Sinobacterium norvegicum: one gene and its partners. The main gene of each other region encodes a partner of the protein of the gene in region 2 in a complex. Links are inferred from orthologs where the notes say so. Each region holds a gene or a part of one and is shown on either strand. Other genes may lie near its edges. The genes, in order: tsaE, tsaD and tsaB.

What was found.
Region 1: the proteins of tsaD (region 2) and tsaE are in contact, whole or in part, in a crystal structure (PDB 6N9A), measured with the Thermotoga maritima proteins. The link is inferred for Sinobacterium norvegicum from one-to-one orthologs. Residues at the interface, in WP_004082750.1 of Thermotoga maritima: Cys10, Asp11, Arg49, His50, Leu82, Gly84, Gly135, Gly136, Glu154, Thr155, Leu156, Asp157, Asp158, Ser159, Glu162, Asp165, Lys166, Arg169, Leu170, Tyr175, Lys213, Thr214, Leu217, Tyr218, Gln221, Arg222, Asn324; in WP_004082108.1 of Thermotoga maritima: Leu37, Gly38, Lys46, Lys57, Val59, Lys60, Ser61, Thr63, Phe64, Thr65, Leu66, Met67, Val69, Pro71, Tyr82, Arg83, Leu84, Asp86, Asp88, Phe89, Asp93, Ile128, Asp130, Glu131, Arg134.
Region 3: the proteins of tsaD (region 2) and tsaB are in contact, whole or in part, in a solved structure (PDB 4WQ4), measured with the Escherichia coli proteins. The link is inferred for Sinobacterium norvegicum from one-to-one orthologs.

What each region holds. Positions count from the first base shown.
Region 1 is NZ_CAKLPX010000001.1:1,952,285-1,958,222, forward strand. Bases 34-3,025 are described here. They hold tsaE (tRNA (adenosine(37)-N6)-threonylcarbamoyltransferase complex ATPase subunit type 1 TsaE), read right to left. Parts: upstream 1,759-3,025; coding sequence 1,309-1,758; downstream 34-1,308. Other genes in these bases: L9P87_RS08810 (N-acetylmuramoyl-L-alanine amidase), read right to left, coding at 34-1,210; queG (tRNA epoxyqueuosine(34) reductase QueG), read left to right, coding at 1,973-3,025. In the rest of the region: more of L9P87_RS08810, read right to left, coding at 1-33; more of queG, read left to right, coding at 3,026-3,055; orn (oligoribonuclease), read right to left, coding at 3,064-3,606; small ribosomal subunit biogenesis GTPase RsgA, read left to right, coding at 3,793-4,815; L9P87_RS08835 (sulfurtransferase), read left to right, coding at 4,827-5,660; asd (archaetidylserine decarboxylase), read left to right, coding at 5,684-5,938. UniProt on the Escherichia coli protein: Required for the formation of a threonylcarbamoyl group on adenosine at position 37 (t(6)A37) in tRNAs that read codons beginning with adenine.
Region 2 is NZ_CAKLPX010000002.1:448,414-459,357, forward strand. The notes cover bases 1,799-4,775. They hold tsaD (tRNA (adenosine(37)-N6)-threonylcarbamoyltransferase complex transferase subunit TsaD), read left to right. Parts: upstream 1,799-2,758; coding sequence 2,759-3,793; downstream 3,794-4,775. Other genes in these bases: L9P87_RS11050 (GatB/YqeY domain-containing protein), read right to left, coding at 1,799-2,178; rpsU (30S ribosomal protein S21), read right to left, coding at 2,299-2,514; folB (dihydroneopterin aldolase), read left to right, coding at 3,888-4,244; folK (2-amino-4-hydroxy-6-hydroxymethyldihydropteridine diphosphokinase), read left to right, coding at 4,245-4,754; L9P87_RS11075 (pteridine reductase), read right to left, coding at 4,771-4,775. In the rest of the region: dnaG (DNA primase), read right to left, coding at 1-1,731; more of L9P87_RS11050, read right to left, coding at 1,732-1,798; more of L9P87_RS11075, read right to left, coding at 4,776-5,505; L9P87_RS11080 (hypothetical protein), read left to right, coding at 5,769-6,191; L9P87_RS11085 (isocitrate lyase), read left to right, coding at 6,487-8,085; L9P87_RS11090 (hypothetical protein), read left to right, coding at 8,226-8,786; L9P87_RS11095 (AMP-binding protein), read right to left, coding at 8,947-10,590; L9P87_RS11100 (thiolase C-terminal domain-containing protein), read right to left, coding at 10,617-10,944.
Region 3 is NZ_CAKLPX010000001.1:558,017-568,826, forward strand. The notes cover bases 7,908-10,750. They hold tsaB (tRNA (adenosine(37)-N6)-threonylcarbamoyltransferase complex dimerization subunit type 1 TsaB), read right to left. Parts: upstream 9,754-10,750; coding sequence 9,061-9,753; downstream 7,908-9,060. Other genes in these bases: L9P87_RS02430 (M18 family aminopeptidase), read right to left, coding at 7,908-8,192; L9P87_RS02435 (undecaprenyl-diphosphate phosphatase), read right to left, coding at 8,237-9,031; L9P87_RS02445 (ATP-dependent DNA helicase), read right to left, coding at 9,760-10,750. Also shown: L9P87_RS02400 (TolC family protein), read right to left, coding at 1-1,078; L9P87_RS02405 (LLM class F420-dependent oxidoreductase), read left to right, coding at 1,373-2,413; L9P87_RS02410 (EthD domain-containing protein), read left to right, coding at 2,557-3,252; L9P87_RS02415 (DUF1254 domain-containing protein), read right to left, coding at 3,364-4,554; L9P87_RS02420 (tryptophan--tRNA ligase), read right to left, coding at 4,763-5,773; L9P87_RS02425 (enoyl-CoA hydratase/isomerase family protein), read left to right, coding at 6,041-6,832; more of L9P87_RS02430, read right to left, coding at 6,888-7,907; more of L9P87_RS02445, read right to left, coding at 10,751-10,810. UniProt on the Escherichia coli protein: Required for the formation of a threonylcarbamoyl group on adenosine at position 37 (t(6)A37) in tRNAs that read codons beginning with adenine.

The DNA of each region.
Region 1 (5,938 bases), on a different replicon or contig from region 2:
CTTTATTGGCCGCAATCAAACTACCGGCTGGCGGGTACTTCTGGAAATAGCCATCGACCCCCTGATAAATTGCCTTGGCCATTTTTCGCTGATAACTTTTCGTGCGTAATTTACTGGCTTCACCGGGATTCGAAATAAAACCTGTTTCGACCAGAATTGAGGGTATGTCGGCTGATTTCAGTACGGCAAAACCGGCATAACCAACGCGTTTGCTGTGCAGTCTTGCCACCCCGCCCATATTACTCAGCACCTTACTGCCCACCTTGGTACTGGCATCACGATTTGCCGTCATTGACAGATCCAGCAGCACGCCGGCCAACATATCGTCATGATCTGCCAGCGTTACCCCGCCGACCAAATCCGCTCGATTTTCTGTTTTAGCCAGATATTTCGCCATTGTCGATGATGAGCCCCCTTGCGAGAGAGCGAAAACAGAGGCGCCATTCGCTTGAGGATTGGTAAAGGCGTCAGCGTGGATGGAAATAAATATATCGGCCTGCTGTTTGCGCGCCAACGCAGGCCGCTGGCCGAGACCTATATAATAATCACCGGTTCTGGTCAGATAGGGGCGATAGCCTGGCTGCTTCTTTAACAGCGCTTCCAGCTCTTTGGCAATTGCCAACACCACATGCTTTTCACGCAGGTTGTTTGGCCCCAGCGCACCGGGGTCTTCGCCACCGTGGCCAGCATCAATCGCCACGACTATATCGCGGCTGCCGCTGGATTGTTTTGCCTGTTGCGTTTTGACCGCTCGCTTGCCGTTGCCCTCATCATAAAGATCTATGACTAAACGGTCTTTGAGCTCACCATCTGCCTTGAGGAGAAAGCTTCGCGGCTTCACCTTTTCTTTCAAATCCAATACGATACGCAGATCATGTTTGTCTTTATTGGCATAGCGAATATTTTTAATCGGCGACTCTGACAGTTGCAGCGATGACAGTGTAGAGGCCGTTGCCAGGCGGCCATTTTTAATGTCGACGACAATACGGTCTGGGCTTTGTAGGGTCAGAATGGAATGCTCTACGGCACCATTTAAGTCCAACACTAAACGGGTGTTGTCCGGCGCCCGCCAGACCCTGGCACCGACAATATCACTGGCCTGAATAATCGAAGAGAAGCACAGCGCTGAGATGGCGATTAATACGCTAATTGAAAAAGCCGGGGAGGCTTCCCCTGCTGCTGAGGGCTGTTTTTTAAACCGGCTGAACATCAAATTCCCTACTCAAATAAACGCATTACGCACACTGTGTGATGCTATTTTGTAACCTACTCGCTAACGTTAGTCCATAGTTGCCTTGAGAGTAGCAGCTATTGTTGCTTGCCGGCGACGCCGTAATGCTGCTGCCATTCGGTCGCCAGTGCTTCAGCGGCATCATTAAAGGCGCGCCAAACAACCCTCCGGCCAGCCCCCTGCAAGGTCAGCGTTAGCTCAAGATCAGCCTCTTTCAGCACCCCAATGCCACGCACAGGCCACTCGATCAAACAGAGGCTATCGTCATTAAAGTAATCACGAATCCCCATGTACTCAAGTTCTTCCGGGTCTCCCAACCGGTAGAGGTCGAAGTGATATACCGTTATTGCTTGAAACTCATAGGGTTCAACCAGCGTGTAGGTCGGGCTCTTTACTGCACCGCGGTGGCCAAAGCCGGTAATAACGCCGCGACTAAAGGTGGTTTTCCCCATGCCCAAATCACCCTGCAAGTAGACGGTAATCCCCCGACAATCGCAAAACGACAACGCTTGACCCAATTGCAGCAAGCGCTGCTCATTTTCTGCGATAAACTCACCGCTAACCGACACATCAGCCCCCTTTCAAAACACCTTATTTAGCCCGCTATCATACCTGCAAAGCTCAATGATGCGAATATTACAACAATGAAAATAGCAGTGATGCTGCAAACCACTGCACGCCAACGCTGGTCGGTGTTATTATCGCCACTGACTATTCAGCCTCTACTCTATAGGTGAAACCATCTCTTCCTCCTCCGTAACCGACACCGACACCGGCGAATTAAGCCAGCTCGCCAGCGACATCAAGCGCTGGGGAGAGGAGGCCGGCTTTGCCCATGTGGCGATTACCGATATCGGTCTGCAGCAGCATGAGCAACACCTGCAGGCTTGGCTGGCACGGGGGGATCATGGTTCGATGGGGTATATGGCTCGCCATGGTAATATGCGCTCCCGCCCCGACGAGTTGCAACCCGGCACGCTGCGCGTCATTAGTTGCCGCCTGGATTACCTCCCCGCCGACGTGGAGACAGTCAAGACCCTGCAGCAGCGTGACACCGCCTACATCTCTCGCTACGCCCTAGGTCGTGATTATCATAAACTAATCCGCAAACGCCTAGCGGCACTGGCCAAAAAAATTGAGGCGGCCGGCGGAGGTGAGCACCGCGCCTTCGTCGATAGCGCGCCAGTACTCGAACGCGCTCTCGCCGAGCAGGCCGGTCTCGGCTGGATCGGCAAAAACACCATGCTGATCAACAGTAAGGCCGGGTCGCTGTTTTTCCTTGGCGAGATTTATACCAGCCTGCCCCTGCCCGTCGACCAGCCGCAGCAAACCAGCCACTGCGGCAGCTGCACCAGCTGCCTTGATAAGTGCCCGACGGATGCCTTCCGCGCCCCCTACCAGCTCGATGCTCGAAAATGTATCTCATACCTAACCATCGAGAACAGCGGTGCTATTCCCGTTGAATTGCGAGCCAAGATTGGCAACCGTGTTTACGGCTGTGATGACTGCCAACTGGTCTGCCCATGGACCAAGTTCACCCAATACACCAAGGAGCAGGATTTCCACCCCCGCCAGCAACTCGACAAGGCCAAGCTATGCACCTTATTCAGCTGGTCGGAAACAGAGTTTTTGAGCAATACCGAAGGCTCGCCAATACGTCGCATTGGTTACCACGCGTGGCTACGCAATATTGCTGTAGGCCTCGGTAACGCCCCTAGCAGCATCGAGGTTATCGAAGCGCTGAAGAGCCGACTCACCGTCGATAACGCAATGGTCAAAGAGCATATCGAATGGGCGCTGGCGCAGCATGCTGAAAAGCTTTAGCGTCAGAGCTAAAGCTTGAAGAAGGTGTCACGATAATGACGCAACTCTTCAATTGACTCGCGAATATCATCGAGGGCCAAATGGGCGCCACTTTTACTGACCCCATCCAGCACCTCTGGACGCCAGCGCCTGGCCAGCTCTTTAACCGAGCTGACATCAATACTGCGATAATGAAAATACTCGTGCAATGCGGGCATATAACGCACCAGAAAACGACGATCTTGACCGATACTATTACCGCACAACGGCGACACACCCGCATCGACATGCTCTTTCAAAAAGGCGATGGTGGCGGTTTCAGCGTCGGCAACCGAGGTTGTCGATTGCTTAACTCGGTCGGTCAGGCCCGATTGGCCATGGTGGGTGGTACACCACTCATCCATACCATCAAGTAAACTATCAGGTTGATGAATAGCAAAAACAGGGCCCTCTGCGATAGTCTTTAAATTGGAGTCGGTAACAATGGTGGCTATCTCGATAATCACATCAGTTTCAGGCTCCAGCCCGGTCATTTCAAGATCTATCCAGACAAGATTTTGTGCTCGACTCATTGCAACAGCCCTCATTGGCTTGATTAATTGGCCCTGATTATAGGCTGACAGTCCCGACCAAACAATTGGCACAAGCACGAGCAAGACAAACTTCTGGGTCTATTGCGCAATTTGCGCGGTAAACTAGTGGCAAATTGCCCCGCCTGCCATAATAATAGCGGTCTTAACATCAACTAAAGCGAATTCATGGCAAAGCGCAAACTAAACCGCCGACAAAAATGGCGTATCGAAAAAGTGCAAGATGAACGCAATAAACGAGCCGATAGACGCGCCGAAGTTGCCGAAGAAAAAATCGACGAGGGTCAGTTAGGGCCCGAACAAACCGGGCTGATCACCGCCCATTTTGGCACCCAGGTTGAGATCGAAATCCTGGTCGGCGAGCAGCAAGGGGAGCGCCGTCGCGCTCATCTTCGCGCCAACCTTCCAGCCCTTGTTACCGGTGACAGAGTGACCTGGCGCCCCGGCAATCCGACGGGTGTCGTTGTCGCCTGTCACGACCGTCGCAGTGAACTATGCCGCCCGAACAACCGCGGCGAACTGCGCCCTGTGGCCGCCAATGTTGATTACATCGTCATCGTCGTTGCCCCCTACCCAACACCCTATGCCAATTTAATTGACCGCTACTTGGTGGCCGCCGAACACTCGGGGATTACGCCGATATTAGCGCTCAACAAGATCGATTTAATCGATGACAACAATCGCCAACAGCTCGATGAGTTAGTCACGCTGTATCCTACCATCGGCTATCAACTGGTTTATACCAGCGCAAAATCTGAAGATGGCCTCGATGAACTGAAGGCCAAGCTTGCCGGCAGCACCTGTGTTTTTGTCGGCCAATCCGGCGTTGGTAAATCATCGCTGATTAACGCCTTGTTACCGGGAATGAATATACCTGTGGGGGGCCTGTCTGAAACAACTCAGAAAGGAAAGCACACCACCACCACGGCCAAGTTGTTTCACTTCCCCAGCGGCGGCGACTTAATTGACTCCCCTGGGATACGTGAGTTTGGCCTCTGGCATATGAGTGAAGATGATATCGCCGAAGGCTTTAGTGACATTCGGCCATTTATTGGCCGCTGCCGTTTTCGCGACTGCAAACATCAGAGTGAGCCTAATTGCGCTTTATTGACTGCGTTAGAATCCGGTGAAATTACCCAGCGACGGATGGACAGCTTCCGCCACCTAGTGTCTTCACTAGACATGCTATAAAGGACAACAACATGACCGTTACCTCATTGGGGCTATTGATTCAGCCCCGCGACCTCGAGCAGGCAATCAATAACCACGATGACCTATTGATCATCGATGTATCGAGTGATGACAACTACCGCAAACACCATATTGCGGGGTCGCAGCATATCACCCCATCTTCACTGCTCTGTGGCATCAAACCCGCGGCGGGAAAAATACCGGACCGAGATGATCTGACTACGCTAATGCGGAGTATCGGCCTGAACAAACAGCAGCATATTGTTGTGCTCGATGACGAGGGCGGCGGCTGGGCGGGACGGTTGATTTGGACGCTCGATGTGCTCGGTTATCGCAATTACAGTTATCTCGATGGCGGCTTAGTCAGCTGGCTTAACGAGGGTCACCCTGTTACCACCGACCTGCCCGCCCCCATCAGTAGTGATTTTAGTATCGATGTCTATGACGAGTCTGTCATTGCTGAGGTCGACGATATTATTGGCGCCCTGAACGATAGCGACTTCCGCATTTGGGATGCACGCTCAGCGGGCGAATACGACGGCAGCAAAGTATTGGCGGCCAAGGGCGGCCATATTCCCGGTGCCAAACACCTCGAGTGGACCGATTTAATGGATAAGAGTCGCAACCTCCGTCTGCTGCCCCTCGATCAAATCCAGCAAATGCTGGATCATAGAGACCTTGGCAGAGATAAAAACATTGTTACCCACTGTCAATCTCACCACCGCTCAGGCCTGACCTATTTAGTTGCAAAGATTCTTGGCTATGACCGGATTCGCGGCTATCACGGTTCTTGGGGCGAGTGGGGCAACCACCCCGACACCCCGGTAGAATCAACCCCTGTTTAAACATTCAATATCGAGCAGACTTTATGAAAACAATGCTATTTATTTTTGCGCAGTACCTTTTGCCGCAACACTTACTGTCTCGTCTGGTCGGCAAAATCGCCGCCAGTGAGCAGCCATGGGTTAAAAACACTTTCATCAAACGCTTTATTAAGCAATATGATGTCAATATGGCCGAGGCGGAGACCGAGAGTTACTATGAGTTCAAAAACTTTAACGCCTTTTTTACTCGGGCGCTAAAGGCCGACGCTCGCATTATCGACGATAATGTAAATGCCATT
Region 2 (10,944 bases):
ACCAATTAGCGTATAGGTGGGGGTGGCGGGGTGATTTTTCAAGAAGGCGATGATTTCTTTTAACAGCAGCGCGTCCTGATCCTGCAAATCGTCGATCGCCTCGGTGTTGTCGAGCTGGCTGATACTGCCGGGAAAATACAGCAGCAGGGTGATCGCCGTTTGGATATTGCTGCGCTGGCGGCTGTTAATCGCCGGGCTTTTGCTGGGCCGTTGTTTGGCCTGCGGCCGTCGCGGTGCCGGCGCGCCATTGTTGTCGTCGTGGTCGATGTCGACCGGTGGCGCCTCGTGGTGGCCGCCATCATCGTTGTTGAAATAGCCGTCGTAGCCATCGTCTGCCGGTTTGGCCGCTTGCTTGCTCTGCTGGTAGCGCTGGTTGGCCAACTGATCCTGCTGTTGCTTAAGCTGTGCTTTCGCCTGCTGTTGTTCGCGGCCTTGTTGACGCAGTTGTTCGAGAGTATCTGCCTCGAGACCGGTACGGGTGGCCAGCTCCTTGTGCATCAGGCTTTTGAACACGCCCTCGGGTATTTGGTCGATCATCGGAATGGCCAGGGTCGACAGCCGAGCCCGGCCGTCCATCGATTGCACATCGAGGCCCTCGGAGACGTGATCGAATAAATACTGTGACAGCGGCAGGCCCTGACCAATTTGATGTTCGAAACGGTCGGCGCCGATGCTGCGCACGAGGGTGTCGGGGTCTTCGCCGTCGGGCAAAAATAAGAACCGTGCCTGCAGCCCATCGCGAATCATCGGCAGCACGTTTTCGAGGGCGCGATTGGCGGCGGCGCGGCCAGCCTTGTCACCGTCGAAGCAGAACACCACCTCTGGGCAGACGCGGAAGATGCGTTCTAGGTGATCGCTGCTGGTGGCGGTGCCAAGGGTGGCGGTGGCGTAGTGAATGCCCGATTGTGCCAGTGCGACGACATCCATATAGCCCTCGACCACCACGATGCGTTCGATGGCTCCCTTGCTCTTTCTCGCCTCGTAGAGGCCGTAAAGTTCTTTACTCTTGCTGAAGACCGGGGTTTCCGGCGAGTTGAGATATTTCGGTTTGTCATCGCCGAGCACGCGGCCGCCAAAGCCGACGACACGGCCGCGGTGATCGCGAATGGGAAACATGATGCGGTCGCGGAAGCGGTCGTAATAGTCGCCGTTGTCTTTTTCGATCAGCATGCCGCTGTCAAACAGCTGTTTGATTTTCAGCGGCGTGGTGCCGACGGCTTTGATCAGATTGTCCCAGCCCGGTGGCGCATAACCAATTTCAAACTGCTTGGCGGTGTTGCCATCGAGGCCGCGATTTTTAAGGTATTCAATCGCCTGTTTGCCGCCGGGGTGACCCCGTAAATTGCTGTGGAATAATTCTGCGCAGCGCTCAAGAATCTCATACAGCGCCTTGTTGGCATTGTTGGCGACCTTGTTAAAGCTGGGGTTGTCTTCCTTGGGTACCTCGAGGCCGACGGTGGCGGCGAGGGCGTCGATGGCCTGGGGGAAATCAAGGCGCTCGTAATCCATCATAAAACTGACGGCGTTGCCGCCGGCGCCACAGCCAAAGCAGTGATAGAATTGCTTGTCGGCGTTGACGCTGAAGGACGGGGTTTTCTCGTCGTGGAACGGGCACAGCCCCTTGTAGTTGCGGCCAGCCTTTTTCAGCGACGAGCGGGCATCAATAATCTCGACAATGTCGACACGTTCGAGTAAATCGTCGATAAACCCCTGGGGGATGCGGCCTGACATCTACGCCAGTTTGGCTTTGATCAGCTTGCTGACATCGCCCATATTGGCGCGGCCCTGCATCGGTGCTTTCAGCACGCCCATGACCTTGCCCATATCTTTCATGCCGTCGGCTCCGGTATCGGCAATGGCCTGTACCACCATGTCGGTGATCTCATCTTCGGTCAGCGCCTGGGGAAGGAATTCTTGTACCACAGTGACTTCGGCTTTTTCGATGTCGGCGAGATCGTGACGGTCGGCGGCTTCAAACTGGCTGATGGAGTCGCGGCGCTGTTTGAGCATTTTATCGAGTACGGCCAAGACGCGGGCGTCATCTAGCTCAATACGCTCATCGACTTCAATACGTTTGATTTCGGCCTGAATGCTGCGAATAGTGGTCAGCCGAGGCTTGTCCTTGGCGCGCATCGCGTCTTTCATTGCGGATTTGATCGTGTCTTTTAAGTCAGACATGGTTTTTATTCCTAATCAGATGAGTTAAATCCTAAAACAGAAAAAGCCCTGAGGGTAGACCCATCAGAGCTTTTAAACCGGCAAACCGCTAGGTTATGCTAAATAGAGTAAAAAACTCTATTAGTATAGACGCTGCATCTTACGGTTTTCACGCTGAAGCTTCTTAGCGTGACGCTTAACTGCAGCAGCAGCCTTACGCTTACGTACGGTGGTAGGCTTTTCATAGTGCTCGCGACGACGTACTTCAGAGAGTACACCGGCTTTCTCGCAAGAGCGCTTGAAGCGACGTAGTGCGATGTCAAATGGTTCGTTGTCTTTCAGTTTTACTGATGGCATTAATTGTTACCTTGTTGTTGGCAGCGGTTTAAAGAAATCCGGCTATGCTTCAATCAATTCGTATTTGCTGTTTTAACAAATCAACAGCAAGCACTGTTCATTCGAGGTGGCGGATTTTACCCATAAACAAATCAAAATGCAAAGCCCACTGGATTTGCTTTACCTCGACCATTATCATGCGGCTTTTAATATTGACTGAATCGCCACTGCGGCAAGCCTGATTTAGGGGCTTAAGGGTTTGATAATGCTAGTACTAGGGCTCGAAACATCCTGTGATGAAACAGGTATTGCACTGTATGACACCGACCGAGGTTTATTGGCCGATGCGCTCTATAGTCAGATTGAGCTGCATCAACAATACGGCGGAGTCGTGCCCGAACTGGCCTCTCGCGACCATGTACGCAAAATTATTCCACTGATTGAAGAGGTGTTGGCCGAGGCTGGTGTGACGAAGGCCGATATCGATGCCATTGCCTATACCTCTGGCCCCGGTCTGGCGGGTGCCTTGATGGTTGGCGCCTGTGTCGGCCGCTCGTTGGCGCTGGCGCTGGATATTCCGGCCATCGGTGTACACCATATGGAAGGCCATTTATTAGCGCCAATGCTGGAGCAGACACCGCCAGCCTTCCCGTTTCTGGCGTTATTGGTCTCCGGTGGTCATACCCAGTTGATCAAAGTCGAGGCCATCGGCGAATATGAGTTGCTCGGTGAGTCCCTCGACGATGCCGCCGGCGAAGCCTTCGACAAGGCGGCTAAGATGATGGGCTTGGCCTACCCCGGCGGCCCGAATATCGCCAAGTTGGCGCTCGATGGTAATGGCGACCGCTTCAAATTCCCCCGACCAATGACTACCAAGCCCGGCCTCGATTTCAGTTTCAGCGGCTTAAAAACCTTTACCCTCAATACCGTCGCCAAACACGTCGATGACAACGGTGAGCTTGAGCCGCAGATAAAATGTGATATCGCCGATGCCTTCGAGTTGGCCGTGGTGGACACCCTGGTACTTAAGTGCAAGCGGGCGATGAAGCAGACCGGTATGAATCAATTAGTGATTGCCGGTGGCGTCAGCGCCAACAGCCGACTGCGGGAAAAACTAGAGCAGACGCTGACCTCGATGAAGGGCAATGTATTTTATGCTCGCCCTGAGTTTTGTACCGATAATGGCGCCATGATTGCCTATGCCGGTGCCCAGCGATTGCTGGTGGGCCAGCACGCGTCGTTGGCGGTGGTGGTGAAACCGCGCTGGCCGTTGCAGCAGTTACCGGCGCTGAGTCGTTAAATAGAATCAGTCTGACGGCACAGCAGCAAGCATCTGTGCCGCGATCAAATAGCGTTAATTGAATGAGCCGTGCTAGGCCGAGAGTAACAAAGTAATGGATATAGTCTTTATACGTGAGCTTAAAATCGATACCGTCATCGGCATCTTCGACTGGGAGCGGGAGATTAAACAAACCGTGGCCATCGATCTCGATATGGCGCATGACTTCAGCCGTGCTGCCGATACCGACAGCATTGATTATGCCTTGAGCTATAAAGATGTGTCGGATCGCCTGGTGGCGTTTATCGAGGCGTCAGAATTTTTCTTGATCGAGACCATGGCGGAACAGATCGCCGAGATTATTATGACTGAATTTAGCGTCCCCTGGTTGCGTCTACAATTGAGTAAGCCCGGGGCGGTGCCCGCAGCGAGCAATGTCGGTGTCGTTATTGAGCGAGGAGAGAAGCGTTAAATGGCCAAGGTTTATGTCAGTATAGGCAGCAATATAGAGCGTCAGAAATACATTACCAATAGCCTGGATGCGTTGGCCGACCGTTTTGGTGCGCTGGTTATTTCTCCGGTTTATGAGAGTGAGTCCGTCGGCTTTGATGGCGATAACTTTTTTAATTTGGTTGTCGGCCTCGAAACCTCATTGTCGATAGCTGAGTTGTCGTCCTGTTTCCGCGCCATCGAAGATGTGAATCAGCGCGATCGCAGTGGCCCCAAATTTGGAGGCCGAACATTGGACTTGGATATATTAACCTATGACGATGTCATCGGTGTCATCGACGGGGTGACGGTACCGCGGGGTGAAATTCTGACCAACGCCTTTGTATTATTGCCGCTGGCTGATATCGCCGCCGATGCTCAGCACCCCGAGAAAAAGATGACCTACCGTCAGCTATGGCAGCAGTATTCGACCGGCCAGAAACTCTGGACGGTCGACTTCGAATGGCGGGGGCAGTCGATATCTGCGGCCTAGGTCTCAGTGTATTGGCTCAGCATTGCAGGGTTCTGCCGCCATCGACGTTGATGATTTGCCCGCTGATATAGCCAGCTTGGCTGGCTAAAAACAAGGCTGTTTCTGCAATATCATGGGCCTGACCAGAGCGTTTCAGTGCCGTGGCATCGATAATCGTTTGCTGAGCGCTTTGGGCCATGTCATGTTCCGGCCACATAATGGCGCCGGGTGCGATGCCGTTAACACGCACCTCTGGCCCCAATTCCACCGCCAAGCTCTTTACCATCGCCCGATTGGCAGCCTTGGCCATGCAATAGATAGGGTGGTCGCTGAGCGGCTGCTCGGCATAAATATCGATCAGATTAATAATGCAGCCCTGCTGCGCCTTCAGCGATGGCGAACAGGCCTTGGCCAGGAATAGCGGCGCCTTGGCGTTGCTGGCAAACAGTTCATCCCACTGCTGCTCGGTCATTTGATCGACCGGAGTGGGATAGAAGCTGGAGGCGTTATTGATCAGCACGTCGATGCGACCAAAATGCTGTAGCGTGCTCTCGGCCAGCTGTTCGACCTGGGCGGTATCGGATAACTCCGCTTGTAAAAGCAGTACGGAACCGGCACGGATGGCGTTGAGTTCATCGGCAATCTGCTGCGCCGCCTCATGTGAGTTGCGATAGTGCAGGGCAATATTAAAGCCGGAGCGATGAAATAGCTGACAGGTTTCGGCGCCAATACGATTGGCTGCACCGGTGATTAAGAGAGTGGCTTGTGACATAGGCGGGCTGTCCATGGCGAGTGATTGTTTTATCTTACTGATCAACAGCGGTGTAATAAAGCGCGTTTTATCAGGTTGCTTAGGGGCTTAATAAGGCGAAGCCGAATAAATTGGCTTACAATAGTGCTGTCGCTGGGCAAACTGTGGCGGTGATTTTTACACGATTGTGGATTGGTTGGCGGCTACACATTATTTGCGTAGTATGATGGTAAGCTAATATTAATCAGCGCGATAACAATAAGATAAACGAGTAAACAACGCTTATGACGGCAACGGTTCGATTCATCCTCAATATTTTTGCCTGCACGCTACTATTGTCTGCCAGTGTCTGGGCCTCCGATCAGGCGGTGATTCAGCCGCTGCCAGAAGATGACCGCGTTTTGATTGTCGGTGAGCGCCCCTCCGATATTCAGATTATTCGCTGGCTTAAGCGGCCGAAAAACTTTTCAGAGTGCATTATTAAGAACGTCACCCCTTACCTGCCGGAAAAAATGGTCGAAGGCTTGATGCATGTCTGCATGACAAACTTTCCCAAGGGCAGTCAAAGTGCTTGGTTTAAGCCAAGAAGCATCGACGGTTGCTATCAAAAACACCAGGACAAGGCGGGTAATAAGAAGGCAGCCGGTGCCATTTATGTGGCCTGCCAGGCTTATCATCAGGATGTGACAAACGTTAGTCGCTATTAATTGCTCCCATCACAACGCAGCTGAGCAGGGCCGGGCATAGCCGTCCATATTGGCTAAAACACTGCGCTACAGCGACTATTTAGTTTTTATGGCGAATAATGGCAGCCCCATTATTCGCTTTTTTTTGATTAAAACTTGACGGTTTCGACCATTATTCATTGTCATGATGGAGGCTATAGATAGCATGGGATTTAGTTATAGTGGGTAAAGCGCTATTATTCTTTCCAACATCACAGCGACTAAAAATTCAGCGCTGAGTCACCTACTGTTAATTACACTCTGGAAGGAAATGATCATGTCAAACTACAGTCAAGACATCGATGCAGCAGCAGCCACAATCGATACAAAGGGCGCATCTTGGGATGCAATTAACCCTGAGTCAGTTGCTCGCATGCGTACTCAGAACAAATTCAAAACTGGTTTAGACATCGCCAAGTACACTGCCGATATCATGAATGCAGATATGGCAGCATTCGATGCCGATTCTTCACAGTACACTCAGTCACTTGGCTGCTGGCACGGTTTTGTTGGCCAACAGAAAATGATCTCTATCAAGAAGCACTTCGGTGGCAAGACTGACCGTCGTTACTTGTACCTGTCAGGATGGATGGTTGCTGCACTGCGCTCTGAGTTTGGTCCTCTTCCTGATCAATCAATGCACGAGAAGACTTCTGTTGCTTCTTTGGTTGCTGAGCTTTACACCTTCCTACGTCAGGCTGATGCACGTGAACTAGGCGGTCTTTTCCGCGCACTAGACGCTGCTACAGAAGCTGGCGACACAGCTGAAGCTGCTAAGATTCAAGCTGACATCGACGGTCACGTGACTCACGTTGTGCCAATCATTGCCGATATCGATGCCGGTTTTGGTAACGCTGAAGCGACTTACCTGATGGCCAAGCAAATGATCGAAGCCGGCGCTTGCTGTCTACAGATCGAAAACCAGGTTGCCGATGAGAAGCAATGTGGTCACCAGGACGGTAAGGTTACTGTACCTCACGCTGACTTCCACTCTAAGATCCGCGCACTACGTTACGCCTTCCTAGAACTGGGTGTCGACAACGGTATCATCGTTGCTCGTACTGACTCTGAAGGTGCTGGTCTTACTAAAGAAATCGCTGTTGTTAAAGAGCCAGGCGATCAGGGCGATCGTTACAACTCTTTCCTCGATGTTGAAGAAATCGACGTTTCTGAAATGGCTGAAGGCGATGTTTGCTTCAACCGTGACGGCAAGTTGGTTCGTCCTAAGCGTCTTCCTTCTGGTCTTTATCAGTTCCGTCAGGGCACGGGTGAAGAGCGTTGTGTTTTTGACTCTGTTGAAGCGATCAAAGCCGGCGCTGACCTTATCTGGATCGAGACAGCAACACCAAGCGTTGCCGATATCGCTGGCATGATGAACGAGGTTCGTAAAGAAATCCCAGATGCTAAGCTGGTTTACAATAACAGCCCATCATTCAACTGGACACTTAACTTCCGTCAGCAAGCTTACGACCGTTGGGTTGAAGCGGGTCAAGACGTTGCTGCATACGATCGTAGCGACCTAATGAACGCCAAGTATGATGATTCTGAATTGGCTGCCGATGCAGACGATAAGGTTCGTACTTTCCAGGCTGATACCGCTCGTGAAGCGAATATCTTCCACCACTTGATCACACTACCGACTTACCACACAACAGCCTTGTCTGTTGATAACTTGGCCAAGGAATACTTCGGCGAAGCAGGTATGCTGGGTTATGTTGCCGGTGTTCAGCGTAAGGAAATCCGTCAGGGTATTGCCTGTGTTAAGCACCAGAACATGTCAGGCTCTGACATGGGTGACGACCACAAAGAATACTTTGCTGGTGAGAACGCACTGAAAGCAGGTGGTGCTAAGAACACTTCAAACCAGTTCAGCTAAATCGAACCTGGTGCTTAACCTCGCTGTAATAAGCCTTGACTAACTAAGGCTGAGGTTTAAAGTGTGTGAAAAGGCGACCTCTTGCAAAAGGGTGTCGCCTTTTCTGCTGATTGAAACCAAGACTTTTTAGAGTGAAATTGATGATGACGAATATTCCAAACAACTTACAAGATGCAAGAGACTTACTGAGCGCAGAGGGTTTTAAGGTTGGCCGTACTTGGTATCACGGTACATCGTCGACATTGGTTGCTTCAATACAAGAGTATGGTTTAAAGCGCTCGGGTGACAGGGCCTTAAAGCAAACGGCTAAAAAAATCATGGCGACGATTGGCAACAGTTATACCGAAACCATCGAACCTGTTTTTCTCACTCAAAGTAAAGAGTTGGCTTACTACTGGGCTGAGCAAAAGGTAAAGGAGCGTGCTGCTCATAACGGCGGTGAAGAGGCCCCGGCAGTACTGGCGATCAACCTGCCAGAGGCAATGAATAACAGCGTTAAGCCGGATGTGGGTGCTGCCAGCCTGTTAATGATTGAGGGCAATGATTTCTTAGAACAGGTGTCTAACCTATACACAGCACACGGCTTTAAAGCGCCGTTGATCGACCCCGCACAGGCAGACCGACTAGATTATTTAAACAAGCTGGGTATGGCCTACATCAACGCCGACATCGATGCCGAGAATTTAGAGCTATTGGTTTAAGGGTTTACCGTCTACGACAAGATTCTGACCGGTGACGACAGTCATTGATTACCGGCAAAAAAGTTAACAGTAGTGTGGCGGTTCTGCCGCCACTTTGAAGCGATGAGCAATCATCGCTTTTTTTATGCCTGAAAAACGCCGAGGGAGCCTCCTTAAGCTTTTAGTTATTTTCTCGGCCCGGTGCGGGCTGGTATTGTTCTAAACAGCGGGCGGCAAAGTCGGTAATCATTTTGTAATCTACCTTGCCATTGGCAAAGCGCTGCATAGAGTCAATCGCATAGATTTTCTTGGGCACCTTGTAGTCCGCAAGATTTTTGCGTAAATAATGTTGTAGGGCGGCCACGTCCAAATTGTCATTGGTCAGCTCGCCACCCTCGACTACAGCCACCACCATCTTGCCAAAACGAGGGTGTGGCAAGCCTATTAGCAGGGCATCGGAGATGGTTTGGTGGCGGATCAATAACTGTTCAACCTCGATGGTATAGACCTTTTCACCGCCGGTGTTAATAACGCTGTTATCGCGCCCCAGCAGAGCTAACAAACCATCTTTTCTGACCGTGCAGCGATCACCGGTTTTGACAAAGCGCTCGCCATTGATCTTGATAAACGTGGCCGCGGTTTTTTCCGGCTCGTTGTAGTAGCCAATAGGAATGTAGCCGCCGGCATAGGCAATGCCGATGGTGTCACTGCCGGGAGCAACTTCCACGAGATTATCGTCAAATATTTTGGTGGTCGGCATGGGGAGAAAGACGCCGGCCTGTTCGGTGGTTAAAGCAAAACCACTGGTCTCGCTTGACCCCAGTGTGTCGAGCAACACCAGGTCGGGGTTTTGTTGAATAAAGCGTGTGCGGCTTTGATCGCTGAGTATGGCGCCGGATGATATCAGTGACTGAACACTATCAAAGCAGCCATCGTCGCGGGCTTCGATGCTTTCCAATAATGGCAAGGCGAAGGCATCACCGACAATCACCAAGCTACCAACCTGATGTTGTTTGATTAAATTAAGGCAGTGATCGGCATCGAAACGTTTGATCCCCGTGGTAACGACCGGCGAGCCCTGAGCCAGCGCACAGATTGCCATCATCAGCCCTGTGCCATGCATCAGTGGGCATAGCGGTAGCAAGGGTTTGGATGCTGGCTGGGTTTGTAAAAGGGTTAAATAGTCGTCCAGTGTGTCGGGGGCGTCGGTTAACGCTGTCGCTGCCATGGCACCAATACCCCACACCTTCATCTTGTGCCACAGCCCAGTATGCTCCCACTGTGTACCCTTGGGCATACCCGTGGTGCCGCCGGTGGCAATGATGATTTGGTTGTCGCTGGCGGTATCGGTTACTAAGTCATCGGCCCGGTAGAGATAGATATCATCCAGCGACACGGCAAAGTCGTTGACCGGGTCAGCGCCGTCTTCCGTCACTTCAACATAGGCAATTGTTTTGTTCAGCTGCGGTTTTATTTCAGCAACCTGTTTTGCAAATTCAGTGGCATAGACCAGGACTTCCACATCCAGCGAATGACAGAGATGCTCTAGCTCTTGCTGTTGATAGCGATAATTAATATTGACATGTGCACAGCCGATTAAACCGCTGCCGAAAAACACCTCTAGGTAGGCATTCGTATTGCGTAGATAGTGACCCACATGGCTGTGTTTTTTAAGCCCCTTGTCTTGCAGCCAGGCGCCAATGCTTCTGGCGCGACGACGCAACTCGGCAAAGGTATATGTTTGTTGTTCATGGATTAATGCCGTGCGTTCTGCCATAGGGCCGAGGCCTATTCGATCGACCGCCTCACTGTAATTCCAACTCATGTTACGTCCTCTGTTTCGGCGCTGCGTTAAGGGGTGGTTAACACAAACTTAAGCTGCTCGCCCTTTATTATTATGTCGACCGCCTGACCGCTTGGGTCACTGGCGGACATCGCTGTTAAGGTTTTTGGGTCTGATGTGCTGGCGACAAAATGTTGTTGCTCATTGGTACGGCCAATAATGATGGCCCGGATGCTGCCTTTTGCCGTGGGGTAAATTACGTAAGAGACAATCCGTCCGGCTGTCGGCGCATCGCTGATCGTCATTGGCTTGTCAGTATTACGCACCCAGGTTTCTGTGTTGGCCCAGTCGATGTCATTAGCGCGGTTCGAATAAATGACACTGGCGTGTTTCGAT
Region 3 (10,810 bases), on a different replicon or contig from region 2:
CGACATTATAATTGTGTACTGACTCGCGTAATCTAGCCTGTTGCCGACTAACCTCTGCTCGCCGCTGCCCACCGTCGATAACCGGCCCTACCACGCCCACAGTCAGTTGCTGCAGCCAATCATTAAACAACTCAGCGGTCGACATCGACTGACTCTGCGCACTGTAACCCAAGGTGATACGCGGATAGCGGTCTTTGATTGCCGCTGCCAAGGAGGCTTCTCTTGCCTCGATCAATGACCAGGCAGCCTGTACGTCGGTACGCTGAGCCAACAGCTCTAACGGTAAGCCTGTTGCTGGTGCCGGCCCTATGGTGAAATCAACATGATTTGGCGGCGTTAATTCTGCTCCTGGCGTTCGTCCCAATAAGATATTGAGTCGATAACCGGCGGTGGCGATATTAGCTTCTGCGCGGGTGAGTTTCGCCTTGCTGGATTCAACTTGCTGGCGCTGTTGAGTCACATCGGTGATATTGACAGCGCCTAATTTAAAGCGAAGATCAACCACTGCCAGGGTTTTTTCATTAGCCTTCAACTGGCTGATTAACACCCGCTGCTGCTGGCGAAATTCCAACCACTGATACCAGGCATCGGCAACCTCGGCCGACAAACTGATTGCCGCCGTTTGGTAATCAAAGGCCGACGCACGATACTCACCCTCGCTTTCTTTGATGGTAGCGTCGATGCGGCCCCACAAATCGACCTCATATTGCGCCTCACCATAAACACGGTAATCACTATCGCCGCTATCGACATCAACGACATCAGAGGCGCCGAAATCAACAGTAAACCAGCGTCCTGACTCAGCCTGTGACCGCAATGCCGCCGACTGTTGCAGCCGCTGATAGACCGATTGTAATTCCTGATTGCCCGTCAAGGCCTGTTCGATCAGCGCCGACAAATCATCGTTGCCGTGCTGCAGCCACCAACGTTGCTGATTATTTGCCACTGCAAGGCCTTGCTGACGAAAGGATTCACTGGGCTCGAGTAACAAGGGGGCAAGCTCAACATCTTGCGAGGCACAAGCAGACAGCAACATCGAAGCCACTACCAGTAGATATATTTTTCTGAAAAATTCCAATAGCACATTCCTACTCTTCTGTCGCTTTCACAGCAGAAGCATATTCGACAAATCAATAAACATGATGTTCTTGGATGATTATCATTACAGTAAACCTTGCAAGAATTATGACTTTATCAAATATAGACCTTTAAAAATCCCGTTCTACACTAAACTGATGAAATATTGGTAAATATAAACAAACGCCGAGGTAGGTATAGACAAGATTAAACATATGCATTTGCTTGCATATTGATGAGATTTTATTCACACTCGAAAAAAATAACCGCTACGCGATAATTAAAGGTCAACACTATGAAGCTCGGACTCCTACTCGGCTATTCTGGTAAGCAAGTAAAGCTACCAATGGAAATGATTCAACACGCAGAAAATCTGGGCTATGACTCGGTGTGGACAGCGGAATCTTACAGCAGTGATGCCGTCAGTACCGCAGCTTGGATATTAGCCAACACCACAAAAATACGTGTCGGCACCGCTATTATGCAAATGGTGGCAAGAACACCAGCCGCCGCCGCTACCACGGCCATGACACTAAGCCAGTTGTCTGGAGGTCGATTCATCATGGGGCTTGGCGCCTCTGGACCGCAAGTGGTTGAAGGTTGGCATGGTGTAGGCTATCAGCGCCCCATTACCAGAACGAGAGAATACATTGCCATCTGTAAAAAAATTATGGCCCGTGAAGAGGCGGTCACCTTTGACGGGAAAACCTACCAATTGCCCTATAATGGCCCCGGCAGCGTGGGCCTGGGCAAGCCTCTGAAAACTATATTGCAGGCAGATACTTCTATCCCCATTTACACCGCCTCCATCACCCCAGCGGGCCTTAGCGCCAGCGCCGAAATTGCCGACGGTGTGTTTCCTGTCTGGATGGACCCCAACAATTTTGACGTCATCGGTAAGCACCTCGACAAAGGCTTTGCCAAGGCCGGTGGCGGCAAAAGTCTGAAAGACTTTGAGATAGCACCGGCAGTCACCGCCATCATGGGTGACGATCAAGCTGCCTGTGAAGGACCCGCTCGCGATATGATGGCCCTCTATATCGGCGGCATGGGCGCGAAGAATAAAAACTTCTATACCGATTATGCCACCGCCATGGGTTATGGCGCCGAAGCCGAAAAAATTCAAGATTTATACCTGGCCGGCAATAAAGCCGAGGCCGCTCAGGCAATCCCTCAGGAACTGCTCGACGCAGTTGCACTTATAGGTCCAGAGGGGCGTATCCGCGAACAACTGCAGGATTGGAAAGCCTCTGACCAGCGTGGTGAAATTTCAACCATGCTGATTGGCGCCATCCAAAACGAAGTGCTCGAAGTTATCGCCGACGAAATGTTATAAGCGCATAATGCTGGACGGCCCATTAGTTTGATGAGCCGTCTCCCTCCCCCTGCTCTATATCCCCTCTGCTTATTTTCTAACATGGCCGTCATTATTATCTGTTTTTATTTTCCGTTAGACTAAAGGAAAAAAGAGGCCATACCATGCAAAAATACATCCTACTGATAAAGCCTGATAGCCACAGCAACCATAACAACTTCCAACAACAGCTGTTAAATGCCGCCCAATCCTTAGCCAATACCGGTGCAAAGCATGTTCGCCTGAATAAGGTAGATCAGGCCGTTGCCGGTGCGGACAGCTTGCGCATCAGCCAGCAGCAAAATCCCTATCAGGCAATGATCAGTTTCTGGCTGTCCGATGAGCGCTTTTTCAATACCGTCATCGACTGCTTCTCTGGCTTCAGCACCGACCTTGCTGGTTATCGGGTTCAACAACACGAGCCTATCCTCAACGAACAATACCCCAGCTCTGCAGGCCAGCGTACCGAAGGGATGAACCAGGTAGTGCTACTTGAAATACCGCCGCGACTCGACCGTGAACAATGGTTAGATATCTGGCTCAATAGCCATGGTCAAATCGCTTGCGACATCCAATCAACCTTTGGTTATCGGCAAAACATCGTAACCAAGGTAATGACCCATAATGCGCCAACAGTGGACGCCATTGTTGAAGAAAACTTTCCCGCAGCAGCGATGACTGATAGCAGCGCGTTTTACGGCTGCCCCGGTGACGAGCAAGAAACACAACGCCGTCAACAGCAAATGATCGACAGCGTCGTGCGCTTTATCGACTTCGATAAAATCGAATGCCTGCCGATGAGTGAATATAATTTCGACTAGAGATAAATTGAAATATCACGCCACTCACCCAACAGTGACGTGAAACTTGATCAGCCCTCGACCATCGCAATTTTGTTTTACTCGCCACAGTTACATTGAAATGCCGGCCAACTACTCGGCAAGCTCGGAGTACTTAACCAGCTGCAACGTTGGGCTCGCTGTACCATCAGATTGCTGATAACGGATCGCCAGCATGCCTTGCCGATATCCGGCGGTACTGATCCAATTACCGCTGCCCGGATTCACTCGGGAGACGATCACTCGGTAACGCCCTTGGGACGTTTCTATTTGCTGATCGTTCAGCGCTACTGGTTGATGCTGATAATCTAACGATTGCATCCAGCGATTCATTAATGACACCGACCAATAAGGTGCGTTAGGGACATCACCCTCAATAATCAGCGCCTCATCATCTTGAAGGTCAAACCAGGCACCATAATAATCGTTGTCATGGGTCGGGTAAAAAACACCGCCAAAGTCCTGGCTGTAACTCTTCGGGACATCGGTGCTATTGACGGCGCCAGCGAACATCTGACTCATTGCCAGACTCCCCCTTAAGGTATCATTGAAAAACTCAGTAGCAGAGGCCAAGCCCTTGGCCAAAATTTTGTCGTTCAACTTCACCGGATGCTGACTATCGAGGTTAACAATGTTCAGGGTTGCCGGCTCTTGCTTGCTGCGCTGATGAAAGTATTGACGCATCATAACCAAATGCACACTGTCACTCATGGGCAGCCAATCAATACTGCCATCCTCGGGTTTGTGCTTACTCAAAATAACGTTAAATCCACCGTTGGCATCCAGTCGGATATCCGGCGTGGCAATATTGGCTTCTGCAGAATTCCAGCCATTTAAAGCCTTACCATAGAGCATCATGCCGAGATATTCGGCATCGGCGACGGTGCCGCTGATTTGGTAGCGGTAATCCGAAGATATTTCAGCGGTGTGGTAAATGGCATCGGGGCTATCCCCTAAGAATTTTCGGTAGTCTGCCATCCAGTCAGTAAAGGCCGGCTCCGCTTGATTGCCCTTGGACAGCTTCATTTCTAACGACGCTGATAAAAGCTGGGTTAAGTACAGCAGACCATCGATTTGTTCTTGCTGATCAGCGGAGGCCTTAAACACCTCCTCACCTGCAGCATCCATTGCCACCGACAATTGACGCCATGCTTTCGCAGCCTCGCTGTCTTCAGCCCAAGCCGCTGAGGGCGCTTGAATAGTGGTACTGCCATTAAAGGTTCCGAGCAGATAACTGGTGGCCAACGCTGCAACGACCAACAGCGTTAATATCGTTTTTTTCATTACGGCTCTCTTATTATTTTTATTCAGTATGACGCCCATCTATGATGGCGACAAGAACCATGAATAAACAGTCATCATTGAGCAATGACTGAGTAGCGACTCGGCCAAAAAACACCATAACCTCATTGAGTCGCTGGCGTAATTCGTTCTGTATTGACCGCGCATAAAAAAACCGGCGACTTGCCGGCTTTTAAAACAGAATAACGAACTACTTTGCAATCGGGCCAATACCCACTTTGCGGCGCACATCGTCTAGCAACGGCCGAGCATAAGCACGGGCTTTTTCAGCCCCCTTTTGCAATACCGCCTCTATCTCCTCGCCGTTTTCCATCAAGCGATTGTATCGCTCTCTGGCCTCACTGATCTGACCATCAATCAGTGCGCAAAGCTCTTTCTTTGCCTGGCCCCAAGCGATGCCATCGGCATACTGCTGGCGCATGTAAGCAATTTGCTCTTCGTTGGCAAAAGCCTCCCAGATTTCGAAGACGGTAGAGTCTGCCGTGTCTTTCGGTTCACCAGGCTCTAACAAATTGGTGACAATTTTATTGATATGCTTTTGTAATTTCTTCGGTGGCAAAAATAACGGTATGGTATTACCGTAGCTCTTACTCATCTTGCGCCCGTCCAAGCCACTCAATACCGCAACATTATCGTCAACAACCGCCTCGGGTAGAGTAAAGGTTTGGCCATAGAGGTGATTGAAACGCTGAGCAATGTCTCTTGCCATCTCTACGTGCTGAATCTGATCGCGACCAACGGGAATATGGCTGCCCTGAAACATCAAAATATCCGCTGCCATCAGAATAGGATAACTATACAGCCCCATGAAAATAGCTTTATCGGTGTCATCGCCAGCATCAACATTAGCCTGAGCGGCCGCTTTGTAAGCATGCGCCCGATTCATTAAGCCCTTGCCCGTCAAGCAGGTTAGCACCCAACACAGCTCAGTAATCTCTGGCACATCGGATTGACGATAGAAAACAGCATTGTCGGTATCGAGCCCGAGAGCCAGCCACGTAGCAGCGATTTCCTTACTCGACTGCTGAACCGCCACGGGGTCAGTGCATTTAATCAGCGCGTGGTAATCGGCCAAGAAGTAAAAGGATTTGTCGTCGGTGTTTTTGCTGGCATCGATAGCCGGACGAATCGCACCAACATAATTACCCAGGTGAGGAGTACCGGTTGTGGTGATACCGGTCAAAACGCGTCTCTGTGTCATAATAATCCCAAGATACAGCAGCTAATCGACTGCTGTACGATAATCTCAATAGTCTATACCGCCTATGAATCGACGATTTTTGTGCGCTGTATTATGGCATAAACAACGCTAACTAACAGGGCTAAATCAGTTGTCCTAAGCCCCTGTCAGAGCGGCATCGCAACGAGAGACTGACAGCACTATTGAATCTTGCAGACGCTTGCTCTAGAGTCTTGCCCAACTGCAGCACTTCACTGTGATGAAATAACAACGAATTAGAGAGTGATCATGAGCGAATTCAACACCATTAGCCTCAATATCGACAACCAAATCGCCACCCTGACGCTGAACCGACCCAATGCCGCCAACAGCATGAATGTTGAACTCAGTCGCGAAGTGATGCTCGCCTCAATTGAAATTGATGAAAACCCTGATATTCGTGCTGTCATTATTACCGGTGCCGGTAAAATGTTTTGTGCCGGTGGTGATCTCAGTGCCTTTGCAGCAGACCCAAGCAAGGCCAGTACCATTATCAAGGAAATCACCACTTATATGCATGCCGCCGTCGCCCGCTTTGCCAGGATGGAAAAACCTGTCATTGTAGCGATTAATGGTATGGCTGCTGGCGCAGGGTTTAGCCTTGCTGTTGCGGGTGATCTTGTTTTGTGTGCTGACAGCGCCAAATTTACCATGGCTTATACCGGTGCTGGCCTTAGTCCTGATGTTAGCGCCAGCTATTACCTACCACGCCTTATCGGTATGCGGAAAACCCAGCAATTAATGCTGACGAATAAAGTACTGACTGCCGAACAAGCCTACGACTGGGGCTTGGTCACCGAGGTGGTAGCGGCCGATGATCTTCAGCAGGCAGCTCAGACTATGGCGGCCCAGTTGGTCAATGGCCCAACACTTGCCTATGGCCAAATTAAACAACTATTATTAACCAGTTATGACACCGGCCTAGAAAGCCAAATGGAGCTTGAGGCCCGCGGTATTGGTAAAATGGCTAACACCAATGACGGTCTTGAAGGCGTCAGTGCATTTCTTGCCAAGCGAAAGCCTGTGTTTACCGGCAGCTAAAATCATTAAGGTCAATAAAAAAAAGCCGCTAATGCGGCTTTTTTTATCTCTGAATTTAGCACCAAGGCAAATCACTTGTATTATAAAACTGCCAACAGACCTTGTGTAAGCCAAAGGCATCCTCACTACCTGCTAATTCACGGATCGAGTGCATGGCAAAGGTCGGCACCCCGATATCAATAGTACGCACGCCAAGCTCCGTTGCCGTAATCGGACCAATGGTACTGCCGCAACCCATATCACTTCTCACCACAAAACTCTGCACCGGCACATCAACCTGATCACTGAGATATCGATACAGTGCCGCCGTCTCACTGTTGGTGGCATAACGCTGGTTGGCATTTATTTTAATCACTGGTCCCTGATTAATTTGAGGTCCGTGGTTACCATCATGCTTAGCAATAAAGTTAGGGTGAATGGCATGGGCGTTATCCGCTGATATCATCATCGAGCGCTCGATCACCCGAGCAAAGTCCTCAGTGGTTTGACACATACGCTGCAATAAATGTTTCAGCATAGGCCCCTGTGCACCGGCGGCAGATGACGACCCAACCTCCTCGTGATCGTTGCACACCAAAATACTGGTCATCTCACCGTCGGCCTGCAACAGCGCCTGTAAACCAGTATAACAACTGAGTAGATTATCCAGACGGGCGGCACTGACAAACTGCTGCCTTAAGCCAGTCATAGCCGAGGGCTGGGTATCATAAAAACTTAATTCCCAATCGAGGATTTTGCTGACACTGACATCACTATGCTGTCGTTCAATTTGCGCAATAACAATATCGTTAAAATTGAGTTCATCGCCATCGACGATAGCCAGCATAGGTGGCATGTCGGTTTGCTTGTTCACCGTTCGATTGGTGTTAGCCTCACGATCTAGGTGAATAGCCAGGCTTGGGATAACAGCGATAGGATTTTCGAAATCGATCATCACTGAGATCAACTCACCTTTGTCGTTAGTTAAGCTTACCCGGCCGGCCAGTGATAAATCACGGTCAAACCAGGGATTAAGCAAGGCACCACCATAGATCTCAACACCCAGCTGTAAATAGCCTTTTTCAAGCATATCCGGATTGGGCTTCACTCGCAGACAAGGACTGTCAGTATGCGCACCAACCATCCGAACACCGTGATCCAGTATTGATTGCTTACCACAAACAAAGGCAATTATTGATGAGTCATTACGACACAAATAATAGCGTTCACCGGCAACTAAATCCCAGCTATCCCCTTCTCTTAACCGGACAAAACCGGCCTTGGTTAACGTTGCCACCATGGTCGAGACCGCATGAAAAGGCGTAGGTGAGGCATCGATAAACGACAAGAGGCCGCGATTAAACTGTTGGATATCCATCATTCTTCCATCTCTTTATTAGCACGCTATCGACTCAATGGAGTAGCTTACGACAACACCATCCAAAACAAACCCGCTGCCAACAGCAGTCGATAAACAACAAACGGCATAAAGCCTATCTGATTAATCAGTTTCAAAAAGTAGTGTATACATAAATACGCAGTAATGGCAGAGACCAACGTTGCCACCGTCATCTGCAGCCAATCAATCGCTATGCCCGACTGCACCGCTTCTAGCCCCAGCAAAGCACCGGCAGCGACAATTAACGGTATAGATAACAGAAACGAGAACTGCGCAGAGGCCTGACGATTAAGCCCCATTAGCAGCGCCGCAGTCATTGTCACCCCGGAACGGGACGTGCCTGGAATTAACGCCAGCGCCTGAGCAAAGGCAATCACGGCCACAACCTTCCATGTTAATTCGACAACATCACTGCTGCCTTTACGGTCGGCAAAACCCAACAACAGCCCGAAAATAAGTGTGGTACATGCAATCACTGTCATTGAGCGCAGATTCTCTTCAATGAATCCACCAAACAGCAAACCGGCTAAGCCGGCCGGAATCGTGGCCCAAATAACCGCCCAGGCCATATGACTCTCTGGCGTGTGTTGACGATGAAAAACACTGCCAAACCAAGCCTGCGTCATATTGCGAATATCTTGCCGAAAATACACAATCACTGCAGCCAATGAGCCAACGTGCATTGCCACATCGAAGGCCAACCCCTGATCAGGCCAGCCTAATAACTGCGAGGGAAAAATCAAATGAGCGGAGCTGGATACCGGTAAAAACTCGGTTAATCCCTGAATAATTGCTAAAACAAAAACCTGTAACCAATCCAAAATGACACTCCAAAATAGCAAAATGCTCGCTACGAACTCTTCTGCCAAGCAACAGAGTCACGTAAATATACCGGGCTGACCTCGGCGGCGGCAATAGTATCACCACTGACGAAACGGGCTAATGACAATTCAGCAACAGCCGCAGCAGTCGGTATCGCATTGGTGTCGCATGCTAGCAGATCCATACACTTTAAATCGCCAAATTGGTCACGGTATGACCAACCACTGCCTGCGGCGATCAGCGCATTGCCTGGCGTGGCCTGTGCCAGCAATTGCTGACTCATACTCTCCGGCGCCAACAAATACTCTTTGTCGACAACGGTAAACCCCTCACCCTGCCCCTGAAACACAGCGGTATAGAGCTCATTCATTCTGGCATCGACACTGGCCACCACGGTGATATTCTCACCGGCAAAGGGGTAAGCCAATGCCGCTAACGATGACACCGGCACGACTGGGAGATCGGCACCAAAGGCTAAGCCCTGTACGATACCACCACAAATTCTCAGACCGGTAAATGAACCCGGACCACAGCCAAAGGCAATGCCATCGAGTTCCGATAGCGTAATACTATTGTGCTGTAAAATATTCTCGATCATCGGCAGCATATGTTTGGTGTGTTCACGGGGTAATAGACGGTGATCAGAGATCAACTCACCGTCGAGCCACAGTGCTACCGAACAGGCATCAGCCGCAGTATCTAATGCTAAAATTTTACTCATAAAGTACTACCTTGTGTCCAATTTAACGTCGCTATTGCTGGCTGCAGACGGGGTATAGTGATCGGCCCGTGATTCTATAAAGCTTAGCGCCTGCTGTCGATCCATAGTTGTTGGATAATGAGGTAAAGCCGCCATTATTTTTTCACCGTAGCCTTGATAGTGCAGTCGGCTGTCACCGATTACCACAACACCGCCATCATCGTCACTGCGTATCAGCCGACCGACCCCCTGGCGCAAACGCAGAATGGCCTGAGGTAGTTGCCAGTGATTGAAGGCATCGATTCCTTGTTTGGTCAGTACCTTTGAACGCGCCAAAACACGAAAATCATCAGGCGGCGAAAACGGTATTTTATCGATGATTATCAGTGATAAATCATCGCCCTTAATATCGAGGCCGTCCCATAGACCGGCGGATAACAACAGCGACAGGGGGCGGCTTTTAAAGCGGCGAACCGCTTGCGCAGCACTCCCTTGGGCCGCAATACACAAATGAAAACCGGTATATTCCTTCAACCACTGCTCGGCCTTCAATCGGTTGCTAACACTGCTAAAGAGCAACAATGCCCGCCCTCTATTCGCCGACAGCAAGGGTAAAACATCAGATAATAACAGTGCAATATGCTCTGGATTGCTCGGTGGCGGTAACGCTGTCGGATGGTAATATAATGCCCGAGGGTTCTCTTGCTTCGTCTCCGCCACCTTAAAACTATGGTATTGGGGTAATTTTAAGGTCTCTGCAAAATCACTAAAATCATCATTGACGCTCAGCGCTGACGACAAATACACCTGTGTCGCTGGCAGCGAATGCAACACTTGTAGGTGATTCACCTCAACACTGTGGACCGACCAAGCTGCGCCCTGTCGATTAAACCAAAGGCTTCGCTCAGATTTAACCGGCCGGTCTACCGCTATGGTTTCAGCCATATCGAAGCGTTTTAAACGACGTGCGAGCAAGGCCAATGACGGACTTCGTTCACTTAAAATGGCGCTATACGCCAGTAATACAGTGATTTGCCGCTGCCACAGACGCCAAAGACGCGCCATCGTTGCTGATTGC